DNA from 3 places in the Janthinobacterium sp. GW822-FHT07H10 genome. Region 2 is predicted to be linked to each of the others. Evidence: predicted binding sites of a transcription regulator. Region 2 holds the regulator's gene; each other region holds the start of a gene.
What was found. The regulator sigma-54, encoded in region 2, starts transcription at its own class of promoters, with help from an activator protein. The targets are predictions, from matches to a motif close to TGGCANGNAANCTGCTTT.

Region 1: AC1RDJ_RS16690 (circularly permuted type 2 ATP-grasp protein) is a predicted target of sigma-54. The motif match lies at 3,654-3,671, and genes of this name have one in related genera.
Region 3: pedF (cytochrome c-550 PedF) is a predicted target of sigma-54. The motif match lies at 2,622-2,639, and genes of this name have one in related genera.

The regions. Positions count from the first base shown of each region.
Region 1 is NZ_JBXAKS010000006.1:372,178-379,110, reverse strand. Features, by position in the region: gene AC1RDJ_RS16705 (TonB-dependent receptor) at 1-1,361, shown strand, start outside; gene AC1RDJ_RS16700 (hypothetical protein) at 1,464-2,339, shown strand; gene AC1RDJ_RS16695 (sensor histidine kinase) at 2,408-3,559, shown strand; gene AC1RDJ_RS16690 (circularly permuted type 2 ATP-grasp protein) at 3,709-5,163, shown strand; gene AC1RDJ_RS16685 (alpha-E domain-containing protein) at 5,157-6,101, shown strand; gene AC1RDJ_RS16680 (transglutaminase family protein) at 6,101-6,910, shown strand.
Region 2 is NZ_JBXAKS010000003.1:65,378-72,310, reverse strand. Features, by position in the region: gene lptC (LPS export ABC transporter periplasmic protein LptC) at 1-52, shown strand, start outside; gene lptA (lipopolysaccharide transport periplasmic protein LptA) at 78-671, shown strand; gene lptB (LPS export ABC transporter ATP-binding protein) at 671-1,426, shown strand; gene AC1RDJ_RS08065 (RNA polymerase factor sigma-54) at 1,431-2,909, shown strand; gene hpf (ribosome hibernation-promoting factor, HPF/YfiA family) at 2,979-3,341, shown strand; gene AC1RDJ_RS08055 (enoyl-CoA hydratase/isomerase family protein) at 3,496-4,581, shown strand; gene rapZ (RNase adapter RapZ) at 4,620-5,483, opposite strand; gene hprK (HPr(Ser) kinase/phosphatase) at 5,817-6,752, opposite strand; gene AC1RDJ_RS08040 (PTS sugar transporter subunit IIA) at 6,789-6,933, opposite strand, start outside.
Region 3 is NZ_JBXAKS010000026.1:4,390-11,322, forward strand. Features, by position in the region: gene AC1RDJ_RS27955 (RtcB family protein) at 271-1,506, shown strand; gene rtcA (RNA 3'-terminal phosphate cyclase) at 1,525-2,544, shown strand; gene pedF (cytochrome c-550 PedF) at 2,676-3,161, shown strand; gene AC1RDJ_RS27970 (substrate-binding periplasmic protein) at 3,177-4,010, shown strand; gene AC1RDJ_RS27975 (TonB-dependent receptor family protein) at 4,170-6,308, opposite strand; gene AC1RDJ_RS27980 (beta-propeller fold lactonase family protein) at 6,573-6,933, shown strand, end outside.

The sequences.
Region 1 (6,933 bases), on a different contig from region 2:
CCTTGCCCGGCGCGCCCGACGCGGCGAAGAACTTCGCCCAGCCGTGGAGCTACTCGAAGGAGCACGATGTGTTTGGCACGGCACGCGCCGAGGTGGACCTTGCCAAAGATGTGGTGGCCTGGGCCGCATTTGGCAGCCGTTCGACGAAGGAGTCGAACAGCCTGGCCCAACCGACGTTGAACTCGCTCAATGGCGATGCCAGCGTGTACCGTTTCGACAATGCGCGCAAGCAGGAAATCCGCACGGGCGAACTGGGTATCCGGGGCAAGGTCCGCACGGGCGCCGTCCAGCATACGCTGGTGGCCAGCTGGTCCGGTCACTGGAACGAGGCGAAGAATGCGTATGCGATCAGCGATTACGCAGGCTTGCCGACGAATATCTACCGTCCGTTGGACGTGGCCATGCCGCCTACCCTGCCCGCGAACTCGGGTGGCGTGATGAGCGACCCGCGCCTGACGCAAAAAACCATCCTCAACAGTTACGCCGTGGCCGATACCATGGCCTTCCTCGACGAGCAGCTGTTGCTGACCGTGGGCCTGCGCCGCCAGCAGATCCGCGATGCGGCGTATGCCTACGGCACGGCCGTGCAGTATTCCAGCTATGACAAGAGCGCCACGACGCCCGTGGCCGGCATCGTCTACAAGGCCAGCAAGAACGTGTCGCTGTACGCCAACTACATCGAGGCGCTGGTCAAGGGACCAGTTGCCAGCGGGACCTACTTTGATGGCAAGAACGACATGCCGGTGAGCAACAAGGGCGAGGTATTCTCGCCATACAAGACCAAGCAGAAAGAAATCGGCATCAAGTACGATGGCGGCAGGCTGGGCATGAGCGCCGCCCTGTTCTCGACGGCCAAGCCCTTGCCGGCCGTGGTCGGCTCGCGCGCCACCCTGTCGGGCGAACAGCGCAACCAGGGCCTGGAACTGTCCGTCTTCGGCACGCCGATGGCCGGCGTGCGCCTGCTGGGCGGCCTGACCTGGCTCGATACGGAACAGCGCAAGACGGACAAGCCGGCCAACAATGGCAAGAACGCCATCGGCGCGCCGAAAACGCAGCTGAGCATGGGCGGCGAATGGGATGTACCTGGCGCGCCTGGCCTGTCGCTGAACGCACGCACCGTCTACACGTCGACGCAGTATGCGGATCTGGCCAACAGCAAGCAGCTGCCATCCTGGACCCGCGTCGACATCGGCGCGCGCTACCTGACCCAGGTGGCCGGCCATGACGTGACCTTGCGCGCGCGCATCGACAACGTGGCCGACCGCAGCTACTGGGCCTCGGCCGTCTCCTCGTTCGACGCGGGCAGCCTGGTGCTGGCTGCGCCGCGCACCTTTGTCGTCTCGGGCAGCGTGGCGTTCTAAATCAGCCTGCGCCGGCCTGCGATAAAGCTGCCCTTCCCCGTGGCAGCTTTTTTTTCGCGTGCGCGCCTGTGCCGGCACGCCCGGTTCGGCGACAATGCCCGCATGAAACTCTCCCCTGCCCTGCTCGTGTCACTGGCCCTGTCCCTGCCCGCAGCTGCCCAGCAGCAAGTTGCCTGTCCGTATGCTGCCTGGAAAAGCGGCTTCAAGGGCGATGCGCGGGCCCAGGCCACGTGCTTGTTACGCCCCGTCAAGCTGTATGCGCGCCTGGGCGCCAGTGCGCCGCTGCCCGCCTTTCTCGACAGCCACGTCGGCCAGCGCACGGACATCGCCCCGGCCAGCCTGCGCGCGTATCTGTCCACGCACGGCATCGATGAAATGGCCGTGGGCGGCGCCGTCGACGCGCCGCTGTCGCGCGCCGTGGGACGGCTGGTGGCGCCCGTGGCCCGCTATTTCGTCATCCACGACACCAGCTACCCGAATTTCCTGCTGGACGCGATTCCCGCCCACATCAACGACGCCAGCTGGGATTTCAACGACTTTACGCTGCGCAATCCCGCCCTGGGCGGCGGTCCGAAAGGCCATGTGTATGTGAACCGCCTCGGCGATTCGCTGGCGGTGCGCGACTTTGGCACGGCCGGCTACGCCAGCAAGCTGGAAAAGGACAAGCCGTCGCTGACGGGCCTGTTCCTGCACGTGGAGCTGGTGCAGCCGCGCCGTTCCGTGCCCGGCGGCGGCAAGGGCAACGATGGCCTGGCGCCCGACCCCGGTTTCACGCCGGCGCAGTATGACCGCCTGGCCCTGCTGTACCTGGCCGCCAGCGTGCGCAAGGGCACGTGGCTGATTCCCGCCTTCCACGCCGTGCTCGACACGGGTTTTGCGAACGGTCATGATGATCCACAGAACTTTTCCCTGGCCGATTGGTCAGCCTCGCTTGCGCGCCTGGAGGCGGCCCTGCGCCAGGCCAATACTGGACAATAATGCGTTTCCCTGACGGCTGATTTGGCGCATACTATTAAGCGCATAGCCATTCCTGCCAGGGAGTTCAGGTGAGTAACGCCACGCATCATCACGCGGATCGTCGGGCAGCCGCAGGCCCGCCGCTGGCGCGCGCGCAGCGCATCTTTGCCATGCGCGACGCCGTCCTCACTGCCTGGGAAGACCGCGTGCGCGCCTGCGTGCGCGGCGCCGACCAGCTGCTCACGCCCATCCTCATCAATACCTTGCCGGCCTTTTTCGACAACCTGGCCGAGGCCCTGACGCCTGGCCATCCGCGCGAAAACGCCGCCAGCAACAGCAATGTGCCGGCCGTACATGGCAACGAGCGGGCGCGCATGACCAATTACGGGCCGGAACAGGTGATCCAGGAATACCAGATCTTCCGCGACTGCTTCGCCGCCGTCGCCCACGAGTCCGGCATCACCTTGCGCCGCAAGGACTGGTGCGTGATCAACGAATCGATCGACGTGGGCATCCGCGAATCGATACGCGAATTTACCAGCATGCATGAAGGCTTCCGCCGCCGCATCGCGGCCGGCCTGTCGCACGACATGCGCAATCCGCTGGCCGTGATCAGCACCAGCGCCCAGTTGCTGCTCAGGCCAGCCGAACCGGAACGGGTGGCCGTGCTGGCGCACAAGATTGCCGAACACAGCAAGCGGCTCGACAGCATGATCGAGGAATTGCTCGACACCCTCAGCTACCACCAGGGCCAGCAGCTGCCGCTGGTGCTGAGCCAGTTCGACGTGCTGCCGCTGGTGCGCGCCGTGGCCAGCCAGGTCAACCTGCAGCGGCCCGATAAATGTATTGTCAATGGGCAATCTGTCGTCGGCTGGTGGTGCGAGAATTCGCTGCGGCGCGCGCTGGAAAACCTGCTCAGCAATGCCCTCAAGTACGGCGATGACGCCGCCATCGGCTTGCATGTGGAACAGACGCACGAACGCATGATCATCACCGTGCACAATGGCGGCCACCCGATCGCACCGGAACAGGCCGAGCGCATCTTCGACTACCTGCGGCGCGAAAACCATGGCCCGGCGCCAGGCTGGGGCATCGGCCTGCCCTTCGTGCAGAACGTGGCCGAAAGCCATGGCGGCAGCATCGCCGTCGACAGCTCGCCCGAGACGGGCACGAGCTTCATCTTCGACTTGCCCGTCGATTGCCGGCCCTTCGTCCATCCGGCCGACTTCCCCAGAAACTGACAAGTAACGCACCAATACGGTGCAGATGACGGATTTACGCCACAAAAGTGGTCATTTTTTACACAATTTCACGCGTGCGGCATTGCTGCGGCATTGGCACACTTCCTGCTGAGCTATAGTCAGACCAAGGCTCAAGGGGAAATCACAACATGGCAAATTTTTTCAATGAAATGACTGCAGATGACGTGGGTACGGACGGCATGGTACGTGAACACTATCGTGAATTTAATAGCTGGCTGGAGCAGCAATCCCCCGACACCATCGCCCGCAAGCGGGCCGAAGCCGACCTCACCTTCCGCAGGGTCGGCATCACCTTTGCCGTGTATGGCGACGATGCCGGCACGGAACGCCTGATACCGTTCGACACCATCCCGCGCATTATCCCGGCCGCCGAATGGGCGCAGATGCAGACGGGCCTGGTGCAGCGCGTGCAGGCGCTGAACATGTTTATCCATGATATTTATCATGAACAAAACATCATCAAGGCCGGCATCATTCCCGCCGAGCAAATCTACAAGAATGCCCAGTACCGCCCGGAAATGCAGGGCATCGCCGTCGCTTCCGACATTTACGCCCACATCGCCGGCGTCGACATCGTGCGTGCCGGCCAGGGTGAATTCTATGTGCTCGAAGACAATCTGCGCGTGCCATCCGGCGTCTCCTACATGCTGGAAGACCGCAAGATGATGATGCGGCTGTTCCCGGAACTGTTTGCCCGCAACCGCATCGCCCCCGTCGACCACTATCCGGACATGCTGCTCGACAACCTGCGCTCCGTGGCGCCGATGGGGATCGATGACCCCACGGTCGTCGTCATGACGCCCGGCATGTACAACTCCGCCTATTTTGAACACGCGTTCCTGGCCCAGCAGATGGGCGTGGAATTGGTGGAAGGCAAGGATTTGTTTGTCAACGACAACTCCGTCTACATGCGCACGACGCGCGGTCCGAAGCGCGTCGACGTCATCTACCGCCGGGTCGACGACGATTTCCTCGATCCGCTGGCGTTTCGGTCGGACTCGTCGCTGGGCGTGCCGGGCCTGCTGTCCGTCTACCGCGCCGGCAGGGTGACGCTGGCCAACGCCATCGGCACGGGCGTGGCCGACGACAAGTCGATCTACCCTTTCGTGCCCGACATGATCAGGTTTTACCTGTCGCAGGAACCGATCCTCAACAACGTGCCCACCTACCAGTGCCGCAAGCCGGCCGATCTGTCCTACGTGCTGGCGAACCTGGCGCAACTGGTCGTCAAGGAAGTGCATGGCGCCGGCGGCTACGGCATGCTGGTGGGCCCGGCGTCGAGCGCCGCGCAGATCGAGGACTTCCGCCAGCGCCTGCTGGCCAATCCGGGCGGCTACATCGCCCAGCCCACCCTGGCCCTGTCCGCCTGCCCCACGTATGTGGAGGCCGGCATCGCGCCGCGCCACATCGATTTGCGTCCATTCGTGCTGTCCGGCAAGACGATTTCCATGGTGCCCGGCGGCCTGACCCGCGTGGCGCTCGGCGAAGGTTCGCTGGTGGTCAATTCCTCGCAGGGCGGCGGCACCAAGGATACGTGGGTGCTGGAACCATCGTCCGTCTTTGCAGGAGAAAAAACATGCTGAGCCGCACCGCCGATCATTTGTTCTGGATGGCCCGCTACACGGAGCGGGCGGAAAACACGGCGCGCATGCTCGACGTCAACATGCAGACCTCGATGCTGCCGCAGTCCGAGCAGGATGCCGAACAGGGCTGGCGCGCCACCCTGGGCATTTCCGAACTGCAGAGCGCGTATGACCACAAATATGGCCGCTTCCACACGCGCGACGTGCTCGACTTCATGGTGCGCGACCCGAACAACCCGTCGTCCATCCTCGCCTGCCTGACGGGCGCGCGCGAAAATGCCCGCGCCGTGCGCGGCACCCTGACGACGGAAGTGTGGGAAATCCAGAACGCCACCTGGCTCGACATGCAGAAACGCCTGAAAAGCAATCTGCTGGAAACGGACCCCAGCCAGTTCTTCGAATGGGTGAAGTACCGCTCGCACCTGTCGCGCGGCGTGACCCTGGGCACCATGCTCAAGGATGAGGCCATCCATTTCATCCGCCTCGGCACCTTCCTCGAGCGGGCCGACAACACGGCGCGCATCCTCGACGTGAAGTTCCACGGCGCGCGCGACACGTCAAAAGACATCACGCAGCGCGATTTTTACTACTGGGCGGCGCTGCTGCGCTCCGTCTCCGGCTTTGAAATCTACCGCAAGGTGTACCGCGACGTCATCACGCCGGCCAGGGTGGCGGAATTGCTGATGCTGCGCGGCGACATGCCCAGGTCCCTGCTTGCCTGCATGGAAGACGTGGTGGAAAACCTGAAACATATCCGCAACGATGTCTCGGCCGATACGGAGCGTTTCGCCGGCAAGCTGCATGCGGAGCTGAAATTCGGCCATATCGACGACATCATGAAGGCGGGCCTGCACTTGACCCTGACGGAGTTTCTGGAAAACATCTATGACCTGGGCAACCGGGTCAGCCGCGACTTCCTCGTTCCCTTGGCGGCCTGATGCAGCTCACCATCCGCCACGAAACCCATTACGCCTACAGCGCGCCGCTGGCCTACACCATCCAGCAGCTGCACCTGACGCCGCGTATCGAGCCGCAGCAGCGCGCCCTGTCCTGGCAGATCACGACGCCGGGCCGGTGCCACGCCTACACGGATGCCTACGGCAACCTGTCGCACATGCTGACCATCAATGGCAGCCATCAATCGCTGAGCCTGGTCGCCCAGGGCGTGGTGGAAACCATCTACCCGCACAAGGGACGGCTGAACCTGGTCGATACCCTGTCGCCGCTGTTGTTTACCATGCCGACGCCGCTGACGCAGGCCAACCCGGCCATCCTGGAGCTGGCTTGCGCCAGCCTGCCGGACCGGCGCGTGACGGCCGGCACGGGCCACTTGCTGCGCCTGGCCGAAAGCATCGTCGGCAAGGTGGCCTATGAAAGCGGCGCCACCATGGTCACCACCACGGCCGGCGACGCCCTGGCCCTGGGCCGTGGCGTGTGCCAGGACCACGCGCACCTGTTCCTGGCCTGCTGCCATGCGTGGGGCATCCCGGCCCGCTATGTCTCCGGCTATATCGACCCGGAAACGACGGGCCACGCGGCCAGCCACGCCTGGGTCGATGCCTGGGCCGAGGATACGGACTTCGCGGGCTGGGTCAGCATCGACGTCACGCATGCGCGCCTGATGACGGATGCGTATTGCCGGCTGGCCATCGGCCGCGACTACGATTCGGCCGCCCCCGTGCGCGGCGTGCGCCAGGGTGGCGGCACGGAAACGTTGCGCGTCGATGTACAGATAGTACCCGTGTAACCCTGCAGGAATGAGGCTGGCCG
Region 2 (6,933 bases):
GCTGCGCATCGTCCTCCCGCCGAAACCGCGCCCGGCCGCGGCGGCACACTGACAGAATGAAACAAGGAAACCATAATATGAAGAACATCTTGCTGTTGACTCTATTGTCGACCGTCTGCTCGCTGGGCGTGATGGGTGCGGCGCATGCCGAGAAGGCCGATTCCGAGAAGGAAGCCGTCATCACGGCCCAGCGCGGCCAGATGGATGACATCAAGCAAGTCCGTACTCTGACGGGCGACGTGGTGCTGGTGAAGGGCACCTTGACCATGAAGGCGGGGCGGGCCCTGATCACGGAAGACCCGCAAGGCTACCAGTTCATCACCTTCTGGGCCGATCCGGGCAAGCTGGCCACCTTCCGCCAGAAGCGCGATGGCGCGGGCGACCTGTGGGTCGAAGGCGAAGCGGAGCGCGTGGAATACGATAACAAGACGGAAGTGGTGAAACTGTTTTCCAAGGCCAAGCTGACGCGCCTGGAAGGCACGAAAATCACCGATGTGGCCAATGGCGCCTTCATTTCATATGACAGCCGCAACGAAGTGTTCAAGATGGAAAACAGTGACAGCGGCACCAGCGCCCCGGGCGCCGGTAGCGTGCGCATGGTGATCCAGCCGAAGACCAAGGCACCCGCGGCGGAGAAAGCGCCGGCGGCGCCCGCGCCAGGAAAGAAATAATGGAAAATACACGTTGCGGCAGTACCCTGATCGTCCGCGGGCTGCAAAAGACCTATGGCAAGCGGCAAGTCGTGCATGATGTTTCGCTGCAAGTCGAATGCGGTGAAGTGGTGGGTCTGCTGGGGCCGAACGGCGCCGGCAAGACCACCTCGTTCTACATGATCGTCGGCCTGGTGCCGTCGGATGGCGGTACCATCGATATCAGCGGCGTGGATATTTCCAGGCTGCCGATCCACCGCCGCGCGCAGATGGGCCTGTCCTATCTGCCGCAGGAAGCGTCCGTTTTCCGCAAGCTGACGGTGGAAGACAATATCCGCGCCGTGCTGGAAATCCAGACCGTCGAAGGCCGTCCGTTGACGAAGGCCGAGATCGAGGAGCGCCTGGATAAATTGCTGGCCGACTTGCAGATTGAAAAGCTGCGCGAGAACCAGGCCCTGTCGCTGTCGGGCGGCGAGCGCCGCCGCGTGGAAATCGCCCGTGCGCTGGCCACGGACCCGCGTTTCGTGCTGCTCGACGAACCGTTCGCCGGCGTCGATCCGATCGCCGTGATCGAAATCCAGCGCATCGTGCGTTTCTTGAAGGAGCGCAATATCGGTGTGCTGATCACCGACCATAATGTACGCGAGACGCTGGGTATCTGCGACCGTGCCTACATCATCAACCAGGGCTCGGTGCTGGCGTCGGGACGCCCCGACGACATCATCGCGAACGAGTCGGTACGCCGGGTCTATCTGGGCGAACACTTCCGCATGTGAGCCAATGAAACAATCATTGCAGCTGCGCACCTCGCAGCACTTGGCACTGACGCCGCAGTTGCAGCAATCGATACGCCTGTTGCAATTGTCTACCCTGGAATTGCACCAGGAGCTAGAGCAGCTGTTGACGGACAATCCCCTGCTCGAGCGTCTCGACGATCCGCTCGACCGCTCGTTGCGCCTGCTGTCCGATGGCGCCTTGAGTTCGACGGCCGCGCCGGCCGAGGCACCGCCTCAGCCACCGAGCCAGGAGGCGCCCGCCGCGCCGGCCGAAGCGGATGGGTTTGACGGCGAGGCGGGCGAGAGTCCGGCCGCCATGGATGGCGGCGACAGCGACTGGAGCGAAGCGAGCCGTGGCAAGGCGCCCGACGACGAAGATGCCCGTCCGCAACTCGAAGCCCATCACTGCACCTTGCGCGAACACCTGATGGAGCAGATGCGCGTGACGGTGCTAGAATTGCGCGACCGCGCGCTGGTCGAGCTGATCATCGACGCCCTCGACGACAATGGCTACCTGGAAGAGTCGCTCGACGACATCCTGGCGCGCCTGCCGGCGGAGCTGGACATCGACGCCGACGAGCTGCGCACGGCACTGGCGCTGCTGCAAAGCTTCGATCCGCCAGGCGTGGGGGCGCGCAACGCCTCCGAATGCCTGGCGCTGCAAATCAAGCGTTTGCCGCATATCGCCCTGGTGACGCGCCGCATGGCCATCGTCATCGTGGAAAAGCACCTGGCCTGGTTTGCCCAGCGCGATTTCAACAAGCTGAAAAAAGCCCTCGATTGCGACGACGAAGACTTGCGCGAGGCGCAGACCGTGATTCGCCTGTGCAATCCGCACCCGGGCGCCGTGTTCGCCTCCGACGTTTCCGACTACGTGGTGCCGGACGTGGTTGTCAAGCGCGCGCGCAATGGCTGGCAGGTGACGCTGAACAATGACGTCATGCCGCGCCTGCGCGTCAATGCCATGTATGCCAACCTGCTCAAGCAGGGCAAGGGCGAAGGCGCCATGGGTGCACAGTTGCAGGAAGCCAAGTGGCTGATCAAGAATATGCGCCAGCGCTTCGACACGATCCTGCGCGTGGCGCAGGCGATAGTAGAAAGACAAAAGAACTTTTTCTCGCATGGGGCCGTTGCCATGCGCCCCCTTGTGCTCCGTGAAATAGCTGATACACTGGGTTTACACGAGAGTACTATCTCGCGGGTAACAACTCAAAAGTACATGCTGACCCCGCACGGCATGTTCGAGTTGAAATATTTCTTTGGTAGCCACGTCGCCACCGAAGCGGGGGGCGAAGCGTCATCGACGGCGATACGGGCATTGATCGTGCAACTGACAGGAGCAGAAGACCCTAAAAATCCTTTATCCGACAGTAAGATTGCGGACATGCTGGGAGAACAAGGCATGGTGATTGCGCGACGTACTGTTGCCAAATACCGGGAAGCGTTGAAAATTCCGCCAGTGAGTCTGCGTAAGTGCTTGTAGTTTTTTCGGTTCCTCTGCGGGCCGGATACGATGGATACCGCACGAACCCGATCATCTTTAGGAGTGTGTATGAATCTCACCATCAGCGGACATCATCTCGAAGTGACACCAGCCATTCGTGAATACGTACAAACGAAGCTGGAGCGCGTGAAACGTCATTTCGATCACGTTATCGATATCGCCGTGATTCTGACCGTGGACAACCTCAAAGAGAAAGAAAAGCGTCAAAAGGCCGAAGTCAACCTGCGTCTGAGTGGCAAGACCGTCTATGTGGAAAGCCTGGCGCAAGACCTGTATGCCGCGATCGATACCCTGATCGACAAGCTGGACCGGCAAGTGATGAAATACAAAAGCAAAGTGCAAGGGCACGGTAAAGAGGCGATCAAGCATCTGCCAGACAACTCAGAGGATGAAGCCGTCGTCGCCGTCTAAGGCCACCCGCTTCTCGCAGTTGTGATCAACTAAGGGCGCACATCTTGCGCCCTTTTTTGCGCCCGTCACCCTTGCGCACGGATCGCCTGGCCGAACGCAAGGTTGCTCCTGCAGGCGCTAGAATGTTGGCACTTTCACTTCTTGCCTGCCTGCCATGAGCGACTTCGTCCACACCTCCATCCGCAACCGCACCGCGCACATCGTGCTCGACCGCCCGAAAGCCTTGAATTCCCTGTCGCTGGAGATGGTGCGCACCATGAGTGCCGCCTTGCTGGCCTGGCGCGACGATCCGCAGGTGGACGCCGTGGTGATACGCTCGAGCAGCGAAAAAGCCCTGTGCGCCGGCGGCGACATCCGCTTCTTTTACGATGCGGGCCGGGCCACGCCGCAGGGTGGCAGTGCATTGCTGGAAGATTTCTTTACAGAAGAATATGCTTTAAATCATTTAATCCATTTCTATCCGAAACCGTATATCGCCGTGATGGATGGCGTGGTGATGGGCGGCGGCATGGGCGTGGCGCAGGCCGGCCCCGGCAACCGCTTGCGCATCGTGACGGGCCGCACGCGCATGGCCATGCCAGAAGTCAATATTGGCCTGTTCCCCGATGTGGGCGGCAGCTATTTTCTGTCGCGCCTGCCTGGCCAGCTGGGTCTGTACCTGGGCTTGACGGGCCTGACCATCGGCGCGGCCGATGCGCTGTATACAGGCCTGGCCGATGTGTATCTGCCGGAGACGGCCATGGAGGCGCTGACGGCCCTGTTCGAGTCGACGCCCGGTGAAGGCTTGCCGGTGGCCATCAAGGCCCTGGCGGCGCCATTCCAGGCGCAGGCTGGCGTCTCTGTGCTGGCGGCCGCGCGCACGGCGCTGGACCGCCATTTCAGTGCCGCTTCCGTGGCGGCCATCATGGCATCGCTGGCGCAGGATGACAGTGCGTTCGCGGCCAAGGCGCTGGCGGCAATGCGTTTGCGCTCGCCGCTGATGATGTCGGTCACCCTGGAATTACTGCAGCGCGGCGCACACCTGGGCGTGGCCGATTGCCTGCGCATGGAGCGCACGCTGGTGCGCCACAATTTTGCGCATGGCGAGGTGCTCGAAGGCGTGCGCGCGCTGGTGGTCGACAAGGACAATGCGCCGCGCTGGCAGCCGGCCAGCCTGGACGAGGTCGATGCGGCCATGGTGGCGCGCTTCTTTGCACCGGTCTGGCCGGCGCAAGTGCATCCGCTTTGCCATCTGAATTAACAGGGCCACATACAAGCGACGCGCGGTCGCCTGGCGTTCTAGCTACGTTCGCGGTGGCGCAGGACGACGCGTTCATTCGGGCTGAAATACTGCGCCAGCCGTTCCGCCATGTACACGGAGCGGTGCTGGCCGCCCGTGCAGCCGAGCGCCACGGTCAGGTAGCTGCGGTTGTCGGATTTGAATGATGGCAGCCATTTCTCGATGAAGGTGCGTATGTCGGCCAGCAGCTCGAGTGCGCTCGGTTGCGCATCGAGGAAGGCGATCACGGGCGCGTCGCGGCCGTCGAGCGGGCGCAAGGCCAGGTCGTAATAGGGATTCGGCAGGGCCCGCACGTCGAAGACGAAATCGGCATCGAGCGGCACGCCCAGCTTGAAGGCGAACGATTCGAAGAACAGGGTCAGCGGCGCCCGTTCGGAGGCGACGATATCCTTGATCCAGGCGCGCAGCTTGTTGGCGCTCAGTTCCGAGGTGTCGATCACATGGCCCAGCTGTTCGATGGCCGACAGGCGTTCGCGCTCTTCCGAGATGCATTCGATCAGGGTGCGGCGGCTGGCCGGGTTCTGGTTCGGACGCAGTTCATGCGACAGCGGATGGCTGCGCCGCGTTTCCGAGAAGCGCGCCACCAGCGAGTGCGTGGTGGCTGTCAGGAACATGACCTTCACGTCATGCCCCTGGTCGCGCAGCAGCGCTACATTGTGCGGCAGGCTGGTCAGCGACTCGGCGCTGCGCGCATCGACGGCCACGGCCAGTTGCGGCGCGCCTTCATCGAGCAGGGTTTGCACCAGGCTGGGTAGCAGCGCCGGCGGCAGGTTGTCGACACAATAGTAGCCGGTATCTTCCAGCACATTGAGTGCCACGGATTTGCCGGAGCCGGATATTCCGGTAATAAGGACAATATGCATACGCCGATCATACAATAAAGATCGGCCCTCTGCCTCGAAGGCAATTATCTTTACAAATTATTGCATTTGGGGTCTTAGTATTGGTTACATTTAATTATTGTCGACGGGTCTGCCTCCAGCAGTCATCGCCACTCATGGCGCGTTGCTGGTGCAGCAGGGAACTGACGCAGCATGGCTGCGTGCCTGCGTCACGGTTCGCCCTTGCCAGGGCGAACTCCTTGGCAACATTAATCGCCACTCATGGCGAGTCGTTGGTGCAGCAGGGAACTGACGCAGCATGGCTGCGTGCCTGCGTCACGGTTCGCCCTTGCAAGGGCGGACTCCTTGGCAACATTAATCGCCACTCATGGCGAGTCGTTGCCGCTCCATGAACTCCTGCAAGGTGTCGATGCCGCGCAGTTGCAAGATGGTATTGCGCACGGCCGCTTCCAGCAGCACGGCGATGTTGCGGCCGGCGGCGACGGGGATGACGACCTTGCGCACGGGCAAGCCCAGCACGTCTTCCGTGGGAAACAGGAATGGCAGGCGCTCGACTTCCTCTTCCAGCGCGTTGCGGCGCACAAGGTGCACGATCAGTTTCAGGCGCATCTTGCGGCGCACGGCCGTTTCGCCAAAGATGGCCTTGATGTCGAGCAAACCCAGGCCCCGCACTTCCAGCAGGTTTTGCAGCAGGGGCGGGCAGCGGCCTTCGATCATGTTCGGCGCGATGCGCGAGAACTCGACGGCGTCGTCGGCCACCAGGCCATGGCTGCGCGAGATCAGTTCCAGGCCCAGTTCGCTCTTGCCCAGGCCCGAGTCGCCCGTGATCAGCACGCCGACGCCCAGCACGTCCATGAACACGCCATGCATGATGATGCGCTGCGCCAACTTCTTCGACAGGTAGACGCGCAGGAAGTCGATCACCTGCGCGGCCGGCAGCGGGGTCGAGAACAGGGGAATGTTTTGCTCGTCGCAGATGGCGAGGATGTCGGGTGGCGTTTCCAGCCCTTGCGCGATGATCAGCGCGGGCGGACCGCCGGCGATCAGCTCGCCAATCACGTGGGTGCGCGTATTGACCTTCAGGCGCTGGTAGTAATTGATTTCCTGGTGGCCGAAGACCTGGATGCGGCCCGGATGGATCAGGTTCAAGTGGCCCACCTGGTCGGCGGCTGACGAGACGTCGCCCGAGATCAGGCGTTCGCCGCCGGGGAAGCCGGCGAACCAGCCCAGTTGCAGACTTTCACGATTGTCGTCGTACAGGCGTTGTATCGTCAGCGGCGTTTGCAACATGGCAGTCTTCTTCAGGAGTGGAGGAATACCTGAAGTTTAACCCGCCGCTTGAAGACTAGGTTGCCAATTGACGATGCGCGAATGCACGGATTTCGGTTCCGGATCCGTGGCCAGGGCCGTGCGGAAGGCGTCGTCGGAAAACATTTCGGCGATTTCCGACAGGATTTCCAGATGTTGCTGG
Region 3 (6,933 bases), on a different contig from region 2:
AAAGCGCAGGAATGCGGACAAGACTACATTAAAGACGTCCTGTTCAACCTTGTCATGCGCCGTCGTACCCCGAATGCCGGCAGGATTACATCGATAGCCGAGTCAGACCGGCCTGGCGCGCGCAGTGCGCCGCCAGAAAATCCTGTCATCCCTGGTCGGGTTGTTGTACTGATGAATGCCGGTGGAATTACATCCAGGGCCGATACGTCGGCTGAAAATTTCACCAACCCTTGTCATCACCCCCATATAAAATAGAAAAAGAGAACACTGATGAAGAATGAAGAATACGAAGTCCTGCATACCGAAGGCAGCCGTCCCGTCAAAATGTGGACGCGTGGCGTGCCTGTCGAAGAAGCGGCTAAAAAACAATTGCGCAATACGGCGACCTTGCCATTCATTTACAAGCACATCGCCGTCATGCCGGACGTCCACCTGGGTAAAGGATCGACCATCGGCAGCGTGATTCCCACCCTCGGCGCCGTGATTCCGGCGGCCGTCGGCGTGGATATCGGTTGCGGCATGATGGCGGCGAAGACTACGCTGACGGCGAATGACTTGCCCGATAATCTTGGGCCGCTGCGCAGCGCCATCGAGCGCGCCATTCCGCACGGGATGTCGCCGAAGACGCGCGGCCACCGTGGTCGCGACGAAGGTTCGTGGCAGAACCCGCCATCGGTGGTCGATGCCGCCTGGCTGCAGCTGAAAGACGAATTCGATGCCATCTGCCTGAAAACGCCAAAGCTGAAAAATACGAATAACTACCGCCACCTGGGTACCCTGGGCAGCGGTAACCACTTCGTCGAAGTGTGCCTCGACGAGCAGGGAGCCGTGTGGTTCATGCTGCATTCGGGTTCGCGTGGCGTGGGCAATGCCATCGGCACCCATTTCATCGAACTGGCCAAGCAAGATATGCGCACCCATTTCATCAACCTGCCGGACCAGGACCTGGCCTACCTGGCAGAGGGAACGCAGCATTACGACGATTATGTGGAGGCGGTGGGCTGGGCCCAGCGTTTCGCGCGCAATAACCGTGAAGTGATGATGCAGAACCTGATCGCGGCCGTGCGCACGGTCATCCATAAACCGTTCCAGACGCATGTGGAGGCCGTCAATTGCCACCATAACTATGTGCAGAAGGAGCACCACTTCGGCAAGGATGTGCTGGTCACGCGCAAGGGCGCCGTATCGGCCCGCGCGGGGGAACTGGGGATCATTCCCGGGTCCATGGGCGCGAAGAGCTTTATCGTGCGCGGCAAAGGCAACGCGGAGAGTTTCCATAGCTGCAGCCACGGTGCGGGACGCACGATGAGCCGCACGGAAGCGAAGCGGCGCTTCAACCTCGACGACCAGATCCGCGCCACGCAAGGCGTCGAATGCCGCAAGGATGAGAATGTGATCGACGAGATCCCGATGGCCTACAAGGATATCGATGCGGTGATGCTGGCGCAGCGCGAGCTGGTCGATGTCGTGCATATCCTGAAGCAGGTCGTCTGCGTCAAAGGTTAAACAATAAAGAAAGCAGAGATGATAGAAATAGATGGAGCACAAGGCGAAGGCGGCGGGCAGATTTTGCGCTCGGCGCTGAGCCTGTCCATGATCACGGGCCAGCCATTTCGGTTGATCAATATCCGCGCGGGCCGGGCCAAGCCCGGTTTGCTGCGCCAGCATCTGGTGGCGGTACAGGCTGCAGCCGCCATTTGCGGCGCGCGCATGACACCGGTTGCGCTGGGCGCATCCAGCCTGGAGTTCGTGCCGGGCACCCTGCGTGGCGGCGATTACCGTTTCGCCATCGGCAGCGCCGGTAGTTGCACCCTGGTACTGCAAACCTTGCTGCCGGCGCTGCTGCATGCGGATGCGCCCTCGACTGTGCGCATCAGGGGCGGCACGCATAATCCCATGGCGCCGCCCGTGCATTTCCTGCAGCGCGCGTATAGCCGGGCCATGGCGCAGATGGGCGCCGACATCGATATCGCGCTGGGACGCTATGGTTTTTATCCGGCCGGCGGCGGCGAGGTGATTGCCACCGTGCAGCCTTGCGCCCGTTTGAAGCCCATTGCATTGCTGCAGCGCGGCGAACGGCAGGCCGGATTTGCGGAAAGCGTGGTGGCGGGCGTGCACGTGAATGTGGCGCAGCGCGAGCTCGAGCGTGTCGCCAGCGGCATGGGCTGGAGCGGCAAGCAGCTGCGCATCGTCGGCTTGCCGGCGGAGCAGGGGCCGGGCAATGTCCTGTTGCTGACGCTCGAGCATGAACACGTGACGGAAGTATTTGCTTCCTTCGGCGAAAAATCGTTGCTGGCGGAATCGGTGGCCAAGCGCCTGTTGAACGAAGTGCGCGCCTATTGCAAGTCGGACGCGGCCGTGGGCGAACACCTGGCCGACCAGCTCTTGCTGCCGATGGCGCTGGCCGGCGGCGGCACGTTTAGCTGCAGCAAGGTGTCGCAGCATGCATTGACGAATGCCGAGGTGATCGCCAGGTTCTTGCCTGTGCGTATCACTTTCGAGCAACAGGAGCGGGCCAGCATCTGTACGGTTGCCGCCGCCTGACGCGCGCGGTGACACAGGCGCGTGTTGCAGCTGTTCCAAATTGAGACATGGTTCGCCTGCCGCGGGGCGTGCGCGCATGGCATGGCATTTGCTCTTCCTGTTTATTGACCAAAAAAACCAAGGAGACCAGCATGACCTATTCCATTCCTACCCTGCTCGGCATGGCGGCCGCCGGCGCTGTCGCCCTCACTTCCCTGCTGACCTTGCCCGATGCCTATGCGCATGGCAATGTCACGCCGCAAGGCGTCGACACCACGGGCTTGCCCAAGGTGGGCGACAAGTGGCTGGAGCAGAATCCGTACCGGGGCAACAAGCTGGCCTTGACTGTGGGCACCTCGGCCTACAACCAGAATTGCGCGCGCTGCCACGGCATCGAAGCCATCTCGGGCGGCATCGCGCCGGACTTGCGCCAGCTGGACCGCGATTGTTTCAGCATCAAGAATGAGACAAAGAAACAAGCGTGCTACAAGGAAACGGATAATTATTACCTGGCGACCATACGCCACGGCAAAGTGCGCAACGGCGCCGTGTACATGCCGCCGTTTGAAGGCGTGTTCAATCAGGAAGCCATGTGGGCCATCAAGACCTACCTGGAAACCCGCCGCGAGTCGAACTGATCACGAAGGAATCCCATGCGTTCATTCCAACTCCGGCGCGCGCGCGCGATGATTGCGCTCGCTTGCCTGGCCCTGTGCGCGGCCGCGCCGGTACGCGCCGACTGGCAGAAAGTGCAACAGTCGGGCAGCCTGAAGGTGGCCGTGTATAGCGAATTCGCCCCGTTTTCCGACAAGGGCGCGGGCATCGATATCGACATTGCCGAAGCGCTGGCGAAAAAGCTGGGACTCAAGCTGAGTCTGCTGCCATTTCCCGCCGGCGAAAACCTGAATGACGATTTGCGCAATATGGTGTGGAAGGGGCATTACCTCGGTTACGGTCCAGCCGACGTGATGCTGCACGTGCCGGTCGATAAAAAACTGATGGCCGACAACGACAAGGTCGAGATCTTTGCGCCGTATTACGTGGAAACCGTGCGCCTGGCACGCCGCACGCAAGCCGTGCCGCAGTTCGATGGCGTCGCCTCGCTGGCCGGCAAGCGCATCGGCGTGGAAAAGGTATCGATCGCGGCCATGCTGATGCTGGGCGAAGACGATGGCAAGTACCGCGACGACGTGCGCATCTTCGACACGGCCGCCGAAGCCTTGCAGCAATTGCAGGCGGGGCAGCTCGATGCCGTGCTGGCGAATCGCTCGGAAATCGAGTCCGTGCTGAAAAGCGATCCGGCCTTCGCCGTGAACGAAGTGGCGTTCGCCCGCTTGCCGCGTGCCGGCTGGGCCGTGGGCCTGGCCGTCAGCCGGCAGCAACTGGACGTGGGCAAGCTGCTGCTGGCGGCCATGAACGAGATGGCTGCCAGCGGCGAATTGAAAGCCATTTTCGAGAAACATGGGGTGAAGGAAGCGCGGCCCTGAAGTCTCGCGCTCCAGTTGAAAAGCCCGCGCATCGGACGATGCGCGGGCTTTTTTATCATCAGAACGCCTGAACACTGTTCAGGGCAAGGCGCATTGCCACAGGCAGTACGAATAGTGCGACCAGGCAATGCAGCGGTTATGGACTTTTTTCAGGCGTACTTAAAAAGTGTATTGGGCGCTGACACCCAGCAACCAATTGCGCCCCGGCGCCGCTTCATAGTAGCGCTTGTTGCTATCGCCGACGATGACGGAACCCACGTAAGTCTTGTCAAACAGATTGTTCAGGCGGGCAAATTCCTTGAAGCGCCAGTTGCCCATGCTTTGCTTGGCATTGAACCGCGCATTGAACACCGTGTAGCCGGGCGCCGGTTTTTCGCTGTTGCTGTCTTCCGCATACACCTGGTTGCTGGCGACGCTTTCCAGTGCCGCGCCGAAGCGGTCGAGCGTATCTTTCCAGGCCAGTTCCGCGAACAGATTGGCGCTGGGAACGCCTGGCAAGCGGCTGCCTTCGCTAACGGCGCCGAAGGCCTGGTCATACACGGCATGCAGGCTGGTCAGCGCCACCTTCGTCGTGAAGCCATACGGCAGGCTGGAATCGAGCGACACTTCCATACCTTGGCGTAAGGTTTTGCCGCCATTGCGGTAGCTGGTGCGCCCGCCGCTGGAACTGTCCACTACCAGTTCGTCGTTGGTCTTGATCTGGAACAAGGCCGCGTTCACATGCGTATTGTTGGCGACCCTGGCCTTGACGCCCGCTTCCAGGTTGGTGCTGGTGGCTGGTTTCAAATTGAAATTGAAACCGGCGCCCGTGCCCGAGTAAAACAGTTCGTTCAGGGTGGGAGCCTCGAAGCCGCGCGCGGCGCTGGCGTACACGTTGACGTTCGGCGTCAGCTTGTAGAGCAGGCCCAGCACTGGCGTCGTATGGCTGAAGTCCAGGCTGCCGCTATCGTTGCCATTGCTGAGGAAATGGTCGTTGACCGAAACTTTCATTTTGCTATAGCGCAAACCTGCGCTGAGCAGCCATGGACCGCTTTGCCATTCCGTCTGGATATACGGATCGAGGCTGGAGACGACATCCTGCTCGTCGCGGCGCAGCTTGCCCTTCACGCCAAACGTATTGCCGATGAAATTTTCATAGCCGGTGCGGTCATCGCTGGAGCGGCCATAGTCGATGCCGATGGTGGTGCTCAGTTTGCCACCGGCCAGCTGGTTCACATGCAGCCAGTTGGTGTCGATGCCGTAGAACTGGCGCTGGAAGTCGACCACGCCGCCTGAGTGGCTCGCTGGCGCCTGAAAACCCTTGGTAAATGCCTGGTATTGGATCACGTCGCGGTTGCCGCCATACACCATCACATGCAGACGGTCGTCGCCGAACGACTGTTCGTAGGTGGCGCCGATCTGTTGGTGGTCGATGCTCTTGCGCGTGTTGTAGCGCTCGGCCAGGGTGCGTTTCGGGTTTTGCGTGTCGCTCGCGTCGATTTCGCCGGCGCGCGGGTCGCGGGCAAACGTGGTCCAGGTGGCGCCCAGCGGGTCTTGCGTGTTGCCTTGATGCAGGCTATTGGCGACGATGGTCAGCTTGCTGTCCGCGGTGGGCTTGACGGTGATCTTGCCGAACGCCTGTTCGCGCGTGGCGGCGCTGTGGTCGCGGAAGCCATCCGTGCGGAAGCGCGAGCCGTCGAGCACGTAGCCGATGGCGCCCGCCTGGCCTTGCGTCGAGACATCGACCTTGCTGGTGCCATCGCTGCCGCCCGTCACATTCAGTTCGACGGATGGGGGCTTTTGCCCATCCTTGGAAAACAGCTGGATCACGCCGCCCGAGTGATTGCCGTAGATGGCAGAAAACGGTCCGCGCAGCACTTCGATGCGCTCGGCCGTATCGAGGTTGAAGGTGGCGGCCTGGCCCTGGCCGTCGGGCATGCTGGCAGGAATGCCATCGCTGATCAGCTTGACGCCACGCACGCCGAAGGCCGAGCGGGCGCCGAAGCCGCGCGACGAGATCTGCAAGTCTTGTGCGTAGTTTTGGCGATTCTGCACGACCAGGCCCGGCACGGCAGCCAGCGCTTCCGAGGCGTTGACGCGGATTTGTCCATCCTGGATGCGGGCGCTGTCGACCACGTCGATGGAGGCTGGTACTTCCTGGCTGGGATGGGCGATGCGGCTGCCGCTGATGACCACCGTGTCCATCAGTTGCCCGCCAGCCAGGTCTGCCGCCTCGGTGGCGAAAGCGTGGGGGGCGAAGGTGGCGCTGCCGGCGACAAACAGGCTGGCGATGGTGTTCAGGCGGAAACGATGCTGCATGCGGATTCTCCAATGTGTATAAAAGCCTGCTTGACCGCGTGCGCGGTACAGGTCTGCATAGTTTTATCAAGCAATATGCCTGCCATGTCTCCATTGGTGGGCTGAAATTATACGCCTGCCAGTGGCACGGCGTTTGCATACAGCAATTGTCACTTGCGCCGCTCCCGCGCGCTTTTCCTGTGTTTTTTCATTGAAAAGGTGATTATGCCCAACTTCTTCTTACGCTTGCGCCGGGTTTGCTGGCTGCTGCCTGTGTTGGCCAGCATGGCGGTCCAGGCCGCTCCTTTTGCCTATGTTCCCAATGAAAAATCGGGCACCCTGAGCGTGATCGACACGGCTACCGACCAGGTGGTACGCCAGATTGCGGCGGGCAAGCGCCCACGCGGCATCGCCGCTGATCCCGGCGGGCGGCAATTGTTTGTCACGGACGCGGCCAGCAGCGCCTTGTTGTTGATCGATAACGCGGCTGGCACGCTCATGCGCAGTGTGGCGCTGGGCAAGTCGCCCGAAGGCGTCAGCGCATCCCTCGACGGCAGCCATGTCGCCGTGGCCGTCGAGGAAAACAATAGCGTGGCGCTGATCGATGGCCATACGGGCGACTTGCTCGCGGATATCAAGGTGCAAG